2 regions of the Mesorhizobium sp. B283B1A genome follow, and region 2 is predicted to be linked to the other one. Evidence: predicted binding sites of a transcription regulator. Region 2 holds the regulator's gene; the other holds the start of a gene.
What was found. Region 2 encodes HrcA, which represses chaperone genes, less so after heat shock. Its sites were predicted from a motif close to GTTAGCACTCNCNNNNNGNGAGTGCTAAC; they were not measured.
Positions count from the first base shown of each region.

Region 1: the regulator HrcA is predicted to act here: its motif matches at 925-953, upstream of groES (co-chaperone GroES).

Region 1 is NZ_JAIUIQ010000014.1:1,931-7,822, forward strand. Features, by position in the region: gene groL (chaperonin GroEL) at 1-444, opposite strand, end outside; gene groES (co-chaperone GroES) at 513-872, opposite strand; gene LB577_RS14055 (hypothetical protein) at 1,119-1,352, shown strand; gene LB577_RS14060 (DUF1488 domain-containing protein) at 1,419-1,685, shown strand; gene LB577_RS14065 (hypothetical protein) at 1,862-2,053, opposite strand; gene LB577_RS14070 (hypothetical protein) at 2,093-2,299, opposite strand; gene LB577_RS14075 (diguanylate cyclase domain-containing protein) at 2,451-3,521, opposite strand; gene LB577_RS14080 (LacI family DNA-binding transcriptional regulator) at 4,083-5,126, shown strand; gene LB577_RS14085 (ABC transporter substrate-binding protein) at 5,189-5,892, shown strand, end outside.
Region 2 is NZ_JAIUIQ010000034.1:50,225-56,116, forward strand. Features, by position in the region: gene LB577_RS24595 (PQQ-dependent sugar dehydrogenase) at 1-1,005, opposite strand, end outside; gene LB577_RS24600 (hypothetical protein) at 1,078-1,275, opposite strand; gene hrcA (heat-inducible transcriptional repressor HrcA) at 1,345-2,427, opposite strand; gene rph (ribonuclease PH) at 2,636-3,352, shown strand; gene LB577_RS24615 (VOC family protein) at 3,532-3,942, shown strand; gene rdgB (RdgB/HAM1 family non-canonical purine NTP pyrophosphatase) at 3,942-4,604, shown strand; gene hemW (radical SAM family heme chaperone HemW) at 4,601-5,764, shown strand; gene LB577_RS24630 (low molecular weight protein tyrosine phosphatase family protein) at 5,767-5,892, shown strand, end outside.

The sequences.
Region 1 (5,892 bases), on a different contig from region 2:
GCCGACCTGGGCGATCTCGGCCGACGACTTGACCTTCTTGGCCTTGGCCTTGATTTCCACGACGACAGCGGCGACGGCCTGGTCGATGCCGCGCTTCAAGTCCATCGGGTTCATGCCGGCGGCGACCAGCTTGGCGCCTTCGCGCAGGATCGAGGCGGCCAGCACGGTTGCCGTGGTGGTGCCGTCGCCGGCGAGGTCATTGGTCTTCGAGGCCACTTCGCGCACCATCTGCGCGCCCATGTTCTCGAACTTGTCGGCAAGCTCGATTTCCTTGGCGACGGTGACGCCGTCCTTGGTGATGCGCGGCGCGCCATAGGCCTTGCCGATGACGACATTGCGGCCCTTGGGACCGAGAGTCACCTTGACGGCGTTGTTGAGAAGCTCGACGCCGCGCAACATGCGGTCGCGCGCGTCGGTGGCGAATTTGATTTCCTTGGCAGACATTTTTTCAATCCCGTTCGTGTGAGTGGACCCGTTCGCCACCGAGCCGCCGAAGCTCGGTGTCTGCCGGGTCAGGCGGCCTTCTTGGCCGCAGGTTTGTCGGTGACGGCCGTCTCGCTCTTGTCGATGACGCCAGTCTCGCTCTTGTCGATGACGCCCATGATGTCGGCTTCCTTCATGATCAGAAGGTCCTCGCCGTCGATCTTGACCTCGGTGCCCGACCATTTGCCGAACAGGATGAGGTCGCCGGCCTTGACGTCGAGCGGCACAAGCGCGCCGTTTTCGTCGCGTGCGCCGGGGCCGACGGCGATGACTTCGCCTTCCTGCGGCTTTTCCTTGGCAGTGTCGGGGATGATGATGCCGCCCTTGGATTTGATATCGCCTTCGGCGCGCCGGATGACGACGCGATCGTGGAGTGGCCGAAACTTCATGAGAACTTCTTTCTGGGGCCGGCTTAGGCGGCCGCACCCATCCTATAGGCGCTTTGGCACTCGATAGATAGGAGTGCCAAAATTATTCGCGACCAAAATTAAATATTGAAAAGTATTATTTCGGCACCCGGTTTCGTGGTACCCCAAACCGGTCAAATAATTCAAAAAATTGAATTTTGCCGGTCGAGTGCCTATTTATCGGACAAGTTCACTTTCACGATTTCAGGGCACAAGGAGATTTCCACAATGGCCGACGGCAATCAGACGATCATGGAAAAAGCTGAAGCCCGCTTTGTCGACAAGCAGAAGAAGACGGCGGAGCGCAACAAGGCCACCGCCGAGTACATGTCCGAGGCAAGGGCCAGGGAGATCAAGACGGCAAGGCTGAGGCAATTGCGCCTGGCCAAGGAAGAGGCCGACCGCGTCGCGGAAGCCCTGAACCCGACGCCGAAGAAGAAGCGGGCTGTGAAGAAAGCCTAAGCAATTCCAGGAAAAGTGCGAAGCGCTTTCCCTTGGGAATGGCGCCAAAACAAAGGAGGCAAGAACATGAGCCTGACCTTTCCTAACCGCAGCCGCAGCTATGACGAAGCCGGCAAGCGGATCCGCTTCGTCGGCCATGACGGCATGTTCCAGATTTCCTTTTCCGTCGCCGCCGACGCGATGACCAAGATCCAGCCGCGAACCAGCGCCACCGAAGCCGGCTACCTCGCCACCTTCGACATCGAAAGCAGCGTCATTCGCGATGTGGCGTCGAAGGCCTACGACCGCACACGCAAGAGCATGTATGTGTTGACATCGGACGATTTCGGCTGAGACCTGCTTCCGAATGCGGTGAACCGGATCAGGGCTTGCGTTCTGCTCCCCGCATTGCAGTTGCACTGACGGCCAATGCATGTCGCCCAAAAGTACCTGGGGTTTGGGAAACGACATGAAAACAAAGACCTAAAGCAATTCGCATGAATCCGCTTCAGCACGACGCGATTTAGGAATCAGCCCTTTCGTTCCGCCCTCTCCCGGCGTTTGACGTCGCGGACATTCATCTGCACCACCATGTCCTCGGCATCGCGCGGGCTCATGCCCACCATCACTCTTTGCCGCACCACGGCGGGCTGGCCGGTGAAGACATCGATGATGGTCCAGCTCTGGGGAAGCTCCATGCGCAGTGCGTAGCGATTTGCCATCTGGCATCCCGTCTTTCGGCCCGGCCGCTCTGTCGAGCCTCAACCCTTGATCAAGAAAAATACGGCAGCCAGGATCATTACCGTCCAGGCGATGACCGACAGCTTCAACGCCATGCCGCCATGCGTGACCAGGATCTCGCGCAGTCGCGGCACGATACCCGCCGGCCGGGCTCGCACCGCCGCCCCGGCGGCGGGCGCCTTGACGCCCTGTTTCCCAAAGACCGGCAGCAGCGACGGTTCACGCACGAAGATGGCCTCGAATGTCAGGGAAAAATCGGCAGCAAGGATGCTCGCGTGACTTCCATAGCACTCTTTTCGCGAACGCCCGCATGCCAAATCGAAAATAGCGCTACAGAACCGATGGAACAATGATGCTAGCCGGAACCGCGGTTGACGCTCAAGCGGCGGCGCTGCGACCCTTCACGCCGGGCTCGGCCTTGAAGATGCGGAACGTGTTGCGGCCTGCCGCCTTGGCGGCATAGAGCGCGGTGTCGGCGTGCTGGAACAGGTCGCAGGGCGGACCCGCATCGGTGAAGGCGATGCCGATCGAAGCGCCGAGCCTGAGCGACTGGCCGCGGACGGCAAGCGGCTTGCCCATCACCTCGATGAGGCGGCGCGCCACGCTGGAGACGGCACTTCGATCGAGATGCGGCCCAAGCAGCACCGCGAACTCGTCGCCGCCGACGCGCGCCACCAGTTCCGCTTCTCCGCAGCCGCCGGCAAGACGCTCGGCCGCCGCCTTCAGGCATTCGTCGCCGACGACATGGCCGAACGTGTCGTTGACCGCCTTGAACCCGTCGAGATCGACCAGCAGCAACGCGCCGAGCGCACGGCTTTCGTCGGCATGGGCAAGCCGCGCCTGGAAGCGGCCGCGATTGGCGAGTCCGGGCATGGCGTCGAATTCGGCGAGATAGCGCATCCGGTCCGAGAGGATCTTTTCCTCGGTGATATCCTGTTTCATGCCGAAGATGCGCACCGGCACGCCTTCTTCGCACTCGACGGTGGCGGTGATACGGATCCAGCGGCTGCGGCCGGCGAAGGTAGTGATCTCGGCATCGAGGGTAAAACCACCGCGCTCTTCGATCGCACGGCCGCGCATCGTCTCCAGAACCTTGCGCGAACTCTGCGGATAGCATTCCAGCGCCGCCTTTCGATCGAGCACCGAGCCCCGCGGCAGGTCGAACAGATCATAGACGACATCGGTCCAGGTCAGTTGCTCGTCGGGCAGGCTGCACTCCCAAACGCCGATGCGCGCGGCCACCGAGGCGCGGTCGAAGATCTTGCGGCTGTGGGCCAGCGAAACATCCTGCCTGGCGATGAGTGCGGCCTGCGCCGCGACTTCGGCCTTGAGCCGGGCGATGGTCGCGGCGTCGCCGCGATCCTCTGAACTGTCCTGCCCTGCCCGGCCGCCACGCCGCGAGCCATCGGCCCCCGCCGGGCCTTTCGGGGTGTAGGACGTGTCGGGCATGGCAAAACTCCTGGCGAGCGGCCACCATGGCGCCGAAGCGATTAAAACTTCGCTCACAATCCGTGGGTTTCTCGCCCCCACGGGAGCGGCTACGGCACGCGCACATTTTTCAAGTCTTTGGCGATAGTGTCATGCATTGTCTAATGTAGCGCTGGTCGACCCCCACTCCGTCTCGGCTTCGCCGAGCCACCTCTCCCCCGATCGACGGGGTAGAGGAAAGGCGCCAAGCTTCTTGCCGTCAACGCGCGTCCAGCAACGCTCCCTTCCTTTCCCTCCGGAGGGGGGAAAGGTGGCGCTGCGAAGCAGCGACGGATTGGGGGAACCACGTGGCAATCAAGCCTCGGGCCGGGGCGAGGAATCAAAGTCTTGCTAGCCTCAGCCCTTTCTCTTCCCACCGACAGACCTTCGCCATTTTTCCCTCTTGAACGCTCACCCAATCTGGCCTAGCCTTGGCTTGAGAAAAGGTTTTTCCAAACATTTCCGATCAAGCTCGGCCATCGACCGGGCTTTGTTTCGACCTGTAAGAGAAAACCTTTTCTCAAGCTAAGGATTTTCGGCGCGATGCCATCGGACGATCAGCCTGTCCCGGTCTTTCCCAAGCCTGTCACCTTGCGTGACGTGGCCGCGCAGGCCGGCGTCAGCGTCGCCACCGCATCGAAGGCGCTTAACGACCAGGGGCGCATGACCGCCGAGACCCGCGAGCGCATCCGCGAGACGGCGCGCAGCCTCGGCTTCCGCCCCAACAGCCTGGCGCAGAGCCTGCTTCGGCGCCGAAGCTTCACCGTCGGCCTGCTCACCAACGATACCTATGGCCGCTTCTCGCTGCCGCTGATGTCGGGCATTTCGGACGCGCTGGTCGACAAGGGTGTCTCGGTGTTCCTGTGCAATGTCGAGGAGGATCCGCGGCTCGGCCAAATGCATGTGGACGCCATGCTCGACAAGCGCGTCGACGGCATCATCGCCACCGGCAAGCGCATCGACCGCCATCTGCCGATCGATCTCTCCAACCTGCGCGTTCCGGTGATCTATGCCTTTACCCAGCCCGATCCGGACGCCGTCGCCTTCGTCTCCGACGACGCCGGCGGCGCGCGGCTGGCCGTCGAGCATTTCTGCCGGCTCGGCCGCCGAAGCATCGTCCATGTCAGCGGACCGGCGAGCTTTGCCGTGGTCCACGCCCGCGCCCAGGCCTATCGCGACGTGCTCGCCGAAAACGGCCTGCCGGTCACCGAACCCCTGCTTGGCTCCTGGTCGGAAGCCTGGGGGCACCAAGCGGTGGCGCAGCTGTTCGACGGCAAAAGCGACAGGCCGGACGCCGTCTTTTGCGGCAACGACCAGATCGCGCGCGGCGTCATCGATGCGTTGCGCGAGCGCGGCCTCGACGTGCCCAAGGATGTCGGCGTGATCGGCTTCGACAATTGGGAGATCGTGGCGGAAGCGACGCGTCCGCCGCTGACTTCGGTCGACATGAACCTGACCGCGCTCGGCCGCGAGGCCGGGCTGACCCTGCTTTCACTGGTCGGCGGCACAGCCGCCGCGCCGGGTATTCGAAAACTGCCGTGCCGGTTGATGGTGCGGCATTCCTGCGGCCGTCCGATGGACGGCTGAAAACGAAGCGCCGCGCGAGCGGCGCCAAGCCGCGGACAGCGGCCAACCTGGAGGAGGAGAACATGAGGAACTTGATTGCCAAGCTGGCCCTGGCCGCTGCCGTTCTGGGCGGAGGCCTCGGCACTGCCGCCGCCGAAACGGCCAACATCTGGGTGCGCGCCGACGGCTCGAATTTCATGCCGAGGATCGTCGACGCCTTCAACAAGGCGCACAAGGACCAGGTCAAGCTCGACATCATTCCCAATGCCGAGATCATCCCGAAATACGGTGCGGCCGCCGCCGGCGGCACGGCCCCCGACGCGCTGTCGCTCGATCTGATCTATACGCCCTCCTTCGCTGCCGCCGGCCAGTTGGAGGACATCACCGACTGGGCCAAGTCCCTGCCCTATTTCTCCAGCCTGTCGCCGGCGCATGTGAAGACCGGCACCTACAAGGACCATATTTACGGCCTGCCGTTCTCGGCCGACGCCTCGGTGCTGATCTGGAACAAGAAGCTGTTCAAGCAGGCCGGGCTCGATCCTGAAAAGGGCCCGGCCAACTGGGCCGAGATCGCCGCCGACGCCGAAAAGGTCAACGCGCTCGGCGGCAACATCAAAGGCTTCTACTTCTCCGGCAATTGCGGCGGCTGCAACATCTTCACCTTCACGCCGCTGATCTGGGCCTCCGGCGGCGACATCCTCTCCGCCGACGGCTCGAAGGCGACACTCGACAGCCCGCAACTGCGCGGCGCCATCGATCTCTACCGCTCGATGGTCAAGAAGGATCT
Region 2 (5,892 bases):
AAGGTCGGGGCGCTCGCCGTTGTGGCGCGGATCTTCGTTGTTGCCGATATAGTACCAGGGCCAGCCATAGAAGGCGCCTTCCCTGACCGATGTGGCGTATTCGGCTGGCACATTGTCGCCGAGCGCATCGCGCTCGTTGACGACGCACCACAGCGCGCCGGTCGCCGGCTGGACGGTCATGCCCGAGCAGTTGCGCAGGCCGGTGGCGACGGTGCGGCCGTTCTTGCCGTCGGGGTCGAAGGCCTGCACGTCGGCGCGTCCCTCTTCGGAGCCCCAGCTGGCGCCGAGCGGCTTTGACTTGACCCATGCCTCGAGTCCGCCTCTCGGGTTCTTGCCCATTTCCCCGGCGGCGTTCGAGCCCGAGCCGACCGACAGATAGAGCGTCTTGCCGTCAGGCGAAAAGGCGATGTCGCGCGTCCAGTGATGGTTCGAGGGAATGTCGTCGACGATGGTTTCCGGGTCGGCGGATGCCTTGAGGTCGCCATTGCGGTAGGCAAAGCGCACGATGCTGTCGCTGTTGGCGACGTAGACCCATTGCGGGTCGCTGCCCGGCGGGTAGAAGGCAATGCCGTAGGGCTGGTTGAGATCGCCGGCGAAGATGCTTTTCTCGGCGGGTTTGGCGCTGCCCTCGGTCAGGCGGTAGACGCGGACCTGGTTGGCTTCGCTGTCGGCGACGAACAGGTCGCCATTGGGTGCTGTGCGCACCACCCGCGGATTGTCGATGCCCGACGCGATCAGCTCGGCTGAAAAGCCTTCCGGCAGTTGGGGTTTGGCGTCCGCCGGCCTTTCGGCAAGGCCGGCGCTGTTCGAGGCCGACTTGGCGACATTGGGCTTCGGCAGGTCTTCCGGCTTGATCAGGCGGCGCACGCCGGGCTTGTCGGCGCGCCAGTCGCCAAAGGCGGCCGGACCCTTCAGCACCGGCTGATCGGCCTGCTGGGCGAACGCCGCGGTCGCGAGGAGCAGTGCGGAAAGCCCCAGTCCGGCCATTCGGGTCCCAGCGATCATTGTCGTCCCTCCACCTGGTCGCGAAGGAAATCAACGGCCGGTTTGTCCCTGGGTTCCGTCTTGCTTCCGGGTTCAGGTCCCGGCGGCGTAAAAATCGTCGTCGAGGCGCTTTTCCAAGGCGACGAGATCCGCCGGCAGCGGCAGGCCCATGGCGCGCATTTCGCGCAGCTTCTCGCGCAGCTGTTCCTGGATTTCGTGCTGGTCTTCCGGCTGGTTGACCATTTCCTCCAGCAGCAGGCTGATCCGGGCCTTGAACTCTTCGAGCGCCATTCTTTTTCTCCTTGGCGGCCAGGAAGCGCAGGAAGTCGCCGCTCGCAGGCCGGCTGAATATCAATACACCTAGCGCAGCATGCGCGATATCAGCTGTGCCGTGTAATCCACCATCGGCACGATGCGCGCGTAATTCAGCCGGGTCGGGCCGATGACGCCGAGCGCGCCGACGACGCGGGCATCCTTGTCGCGATAGGGCGCGACCACCAGCGACGAGCCCGACAGCGAGAACAGCTTGTTTTCCGAGCCGATGAAGATGCGCACCCCTGATCCCTGCTCGGCCAGGTCAAGCAGCTGGATCAGCCCATCCTGCGTCTCCATGTCCTCGAACAGGTGCCGCAGCAGTTCGATATCGGCCTGCGCGGTGACGTTTTCGAGGAGGTTGGCCCGGCCGCGCACGATGAGCCGCGCCGGCAGGCCGCTTTCGGCGCCCGCCCATACCGCCAGCCCCTTCTCGACGAGATCCTGCGACAGCGTGTCCAGCGCTGCCCTTGTCTCTTCCTTGATGCGAGCGATCTCGGTCCGTGCCTCGGCCAGCGTGCGGCCTCGAATATGCGCGTTGAGGAAATTCGAGGCCTCGTGCAATTGCGAGACGGTGATGCCGGCGGGCAGCTCGACGACGCGGTTTTCGACGTCGCCATTCTGCGACACCAGCACGGCAAGTGCCTTGGTCGGCTCCAGCTGGATGAATTCGATGTGCTTCAGCGCCACCTCGTTCTTGGCGGCCAGCACCAGGCCGGCGCCGCGCGACATGCCCGACAGCATCTGGCTGGCCTCGGTCAGCATATGCTCCAGCGTCGCGCCCGAGCCCGAGGCCCGCACCTGTGCCTCGATGGTGCGGCGCTCCTCGTCGGAGAGGTCGCCAAGTTCCATGAAGGCATCGACGAAGAAACGCAGGCCGGCCTGCGTCGGCAGCCGGCCGGCCGAGATGTGCGGCGCATAGATCAGCCCGAGATGTTCCAGGTCGCTCATCACATTGCGGATGGTAGCCGGCGACAGCGAGGAGGGCAGGATGCGCGACAGGCTGCGCGAGCCCACGGGCTCGCCATCCCTGAGATAGGAATCGACGATGCGCCGGAAGATGTCGCGTGAGCGCATGTCGAGTGATTGAAGTGCGGGCGATTGCGAACTCGGATCGACTGCCTTGGTCATACGGCCAAAAACCTCCTTGTTCAGGATATAGACTTCGGCACGGTGGGCGCAACCCGGTGTCTGCATCAGATCGCCCGGCGTCTGCGTCAGATCGCCCGGCGTCTGTGTACGGCCATTTTCCTTTGCGCCCTAGGCTTGGTGAGGCTACAAGCCGGCCACGAATCCGAAAAAATGCCGATTTTGAAGAAATAACGGGAAAGAAGCCTGAATGCGCCCCTCCAAACGCCAATTCGACGAAATGCGCGCCATCTCCTTCGAGCGCGGCGTCTCCAAGCACGCCGAAGGCTCGTGCCTGGTGAAGTTCGGCGACACCCATGTCCTGTGCACGGCGAGCCTCGAGGAGAAGGTGCCGGGCTGGATGCGCAATTCCGGCAAGGGCTGGGTGACGGCCGAATATGGCATGCTGCCGCGCTCGACCGGCGAGCGCATGCGCCGCGAGGCATCCGCCGGCAAGCAGGGCGGCCGCACGCTGGAAATCCAGCGTCTCATCGGCCGTTCGCTGCGCGCCGTGGTCGACCTGCAGGCGCTGGGCGAACAGCAGATCACCGTCGACTGCGACGTCATCCAGGCCGATGGCGGCACCCGCACCGCCTCGATCACCGGCGGCTGGGTGGCGCTGTACGACTGCCTGCGCTGGATGGAAGCGCGGCAGATGACCAGCGTTTCCAAGGTGCTGAAGGACCATGTCGCGGCGATTTCCTGCGGCATCCATGACGGCCAGCCGGTCATCGACCTCGATTACATCGAGGATTCATCGGCCGGCACCGACGCCAATTTCGTCATGACCGGCAAGGGCGGCATCGTCGAGATCCAGGGCACCGCCGAGGGCGAGCCGTTCTCCGAAGGGCAGTTCGCGGATTTGATGGGCCTGGCCAAGAAAGGCATCCAGCGCCTGGTGAGTTTGCAGCAGATGGCGGTGGCTTAGGGCCAAATGGCGAGCTTGAGCGCCCCCCTCTGGCCTGCCGGCCATCTCCCCCTCAAGGGGGGAGATCAGCTATCCGGTTGGGTTTCGCCAATTTCCGGCGGCGTGAGATGCGAGGCGTTGAAACTGCCAATCTCCCCACCTGAGGGGGAGATGGCCGGCAGGCCAGAGGGGGGCGCCTCGTGACGCCCTCCGCCATTCTTGAATCAGCCCTCTACGTCACCGATCTGGCGGCGGCCGAAGCCTTCTACTCCGACACCCTCGGCCTTCACCTCCTCGGCAAGCTCGAAGGCCGCCACCTCTTCTTCCGTTGCGGACCCGGTGTGCTGCTCATCTTCAACGCCGAGGCAACCAAGATCCCACCCGCGCCCGATACCAAGCTGAAGGTGCCGCCGCATGGCACGGTCGGCGAAGGCCATCTCTGCTTTGCGGCGACCGCTGACGAACTCGCCGGCTGGAAAGCGCTTCTGGAGGCCAAAAAGATCGCCATCGAAAGCGAATTCGAATGGCCGCAAGGCGGCCGTTCGATCTATATACGCGACCCCTCGGGCAATTCGATCGAGTTTGCCGAGCCAAGAATCTGGGGCCTTTGATGCATAATCTTGACGGCAAGAAGATCGTCGTTGCCAGCCACAATGCCGGCAAGCTGCGCGAGTTCGCCGACCTGATGCGGCCGTTCGGCTTCGAGGCGAAGTCGGCCAAGGACTATGGCCTGCCGGAACCCGACGAAACCGGCACCACATTCGAGGAAAACGCCTACATCAAGGCGCTGGCCGCCGCGAAGGCGACCGGCCTGCCGGCGCTGTCCGACGATTCCGGCCTGTGCGTCGACGCGCTCGATGGCGCGCCCGGCGTCTACACCGCCAACTGGGCCGAAACCCCTGACGGCAGCAGGGATTTCGCCATGGCCATGCAGCGCACCGAAGTGGCGTTGCAGGAAGTGGGAGCCGCTTTGCCGGAGCAGCGCAAGGGCCGCTTCGTCGCCGTCATCTGCCTCGCTTTCCCCGACGGTGAGGCCGAATATTATCGCGGCGAGGCTGAGGGCACGCTGGTCTGGCCGCCGCGCGGCGAGCTCGGCTTCGGCTACGACCCGGTGTTCTTGCCGGATGGTTTCGACAAGACGTTTGGCGAGATGAGCGCCGAGGAAAAGCATGGCTGGAAGCCTGGCCAGTCGACCGCGCTGTCGCACCGTGCCCGTGCCTTCCAGAAATTCGCCCAGGCACGATTGGATCTGGCGAGATTGGGCGAGGCATGAGCATGCTGCTCGACCGGGCCCCCGGCTTCGGCGTCTACATTCATTGGCCGTTCTGCGCGGCCAAATGCCCTTATTGCGACTTCAACAGCCATGTTCGCCACCAGCCGGTCGACCAGGAGCGCTTTGCCGCCGCCTTCGAGGCGGAACTAGCGACGATGCGCCAGCGCACCGGCCCGCGTGAGGTGACAAGCATCTTTCTCGGTGGCGGCACGCCCTCGCTGATGAAGCCGGAAACCGTGGCCAGGGTTCTGGACGCCGTCGCCAGGAACTGGACCGTGCCTGACGGCATCGAGGTGACGCTGGAGGCCAATCCGTCCTCGGTCGAGGCCGAACGGTTTCGCGGCTACCGGACGGCCGGCGTCAACCGCGTCTCGCTTGGCGTACAGGCGTTGAACGACAAGGATCTGCGCTTCCTCGGCCGCCTGCACAATGTCGAGGAGGCCTTGCACGCCATCGGGCTGGCGCGGGAAATATTCCCGAGGCTCTCCTTCGATCTCATTTACGCGCGGCCCGGCCAGACGCCGGAGGCCTGGGCATCGGAGCTCGAACAGGCGATCGGCCATGCCGCCGACCATCTGTCGCTCTACCAGCTGACCATCGAGGAAGGCACGCCCTTCCACGCGCTGCACGCGGCGAAGAAATTCATCATCCCCGACAACGACCACGCCGCCGACCTCTATGCGCTGACGCAGGAGATCACCACGGCGCATGGTTTGCCGGCTTACGAGATTTCCAACCACGCCCGGCCGGGCGCCGAAAGCCGCCACAACCTCACCTACTGGCGATATGGCGAATATGTCGGCGTCGGTCCCGGCGCGCATGGCCGCTTCGTCGAGCATGGCCGCCGCACGGTGACGATCGCCGAGCGGATGCCGGAAACCTGGGCCAATCTGGTCGAGGCCAAGGGCCACGGCATCACCGGCGGCGAGACCCTGACGCGCTCGGAAGAGGCCGACGAGTTCCTGCTGATGGGGCTCAGGCTGGCCGAAGGCATCGATCTGTCGCGCTACGAGGCGTTCTCCGGTCGCGGCCTGTCGAGCGCGCGGCTGTCGGTGCTGCAGGGCGAAGGGCTGGTGGCGCCGATCGGCAATACGCGGCTCCGCGCCACAGCGGCCGGCATGATCGTGCTCGACGCCGTGGTGGCGGATTTGGCGCGCTAACTTTGAAAAACGTCCTCTTCGTCTGCAGCCAGAACCGCTTGCGCAGCCCGACGGCCGAACAGGTGTTTGCCAAGCGCCAGGATATCGAAGTCGCGTCGGCGGGAACCAACCACGACGCCGATACGCCG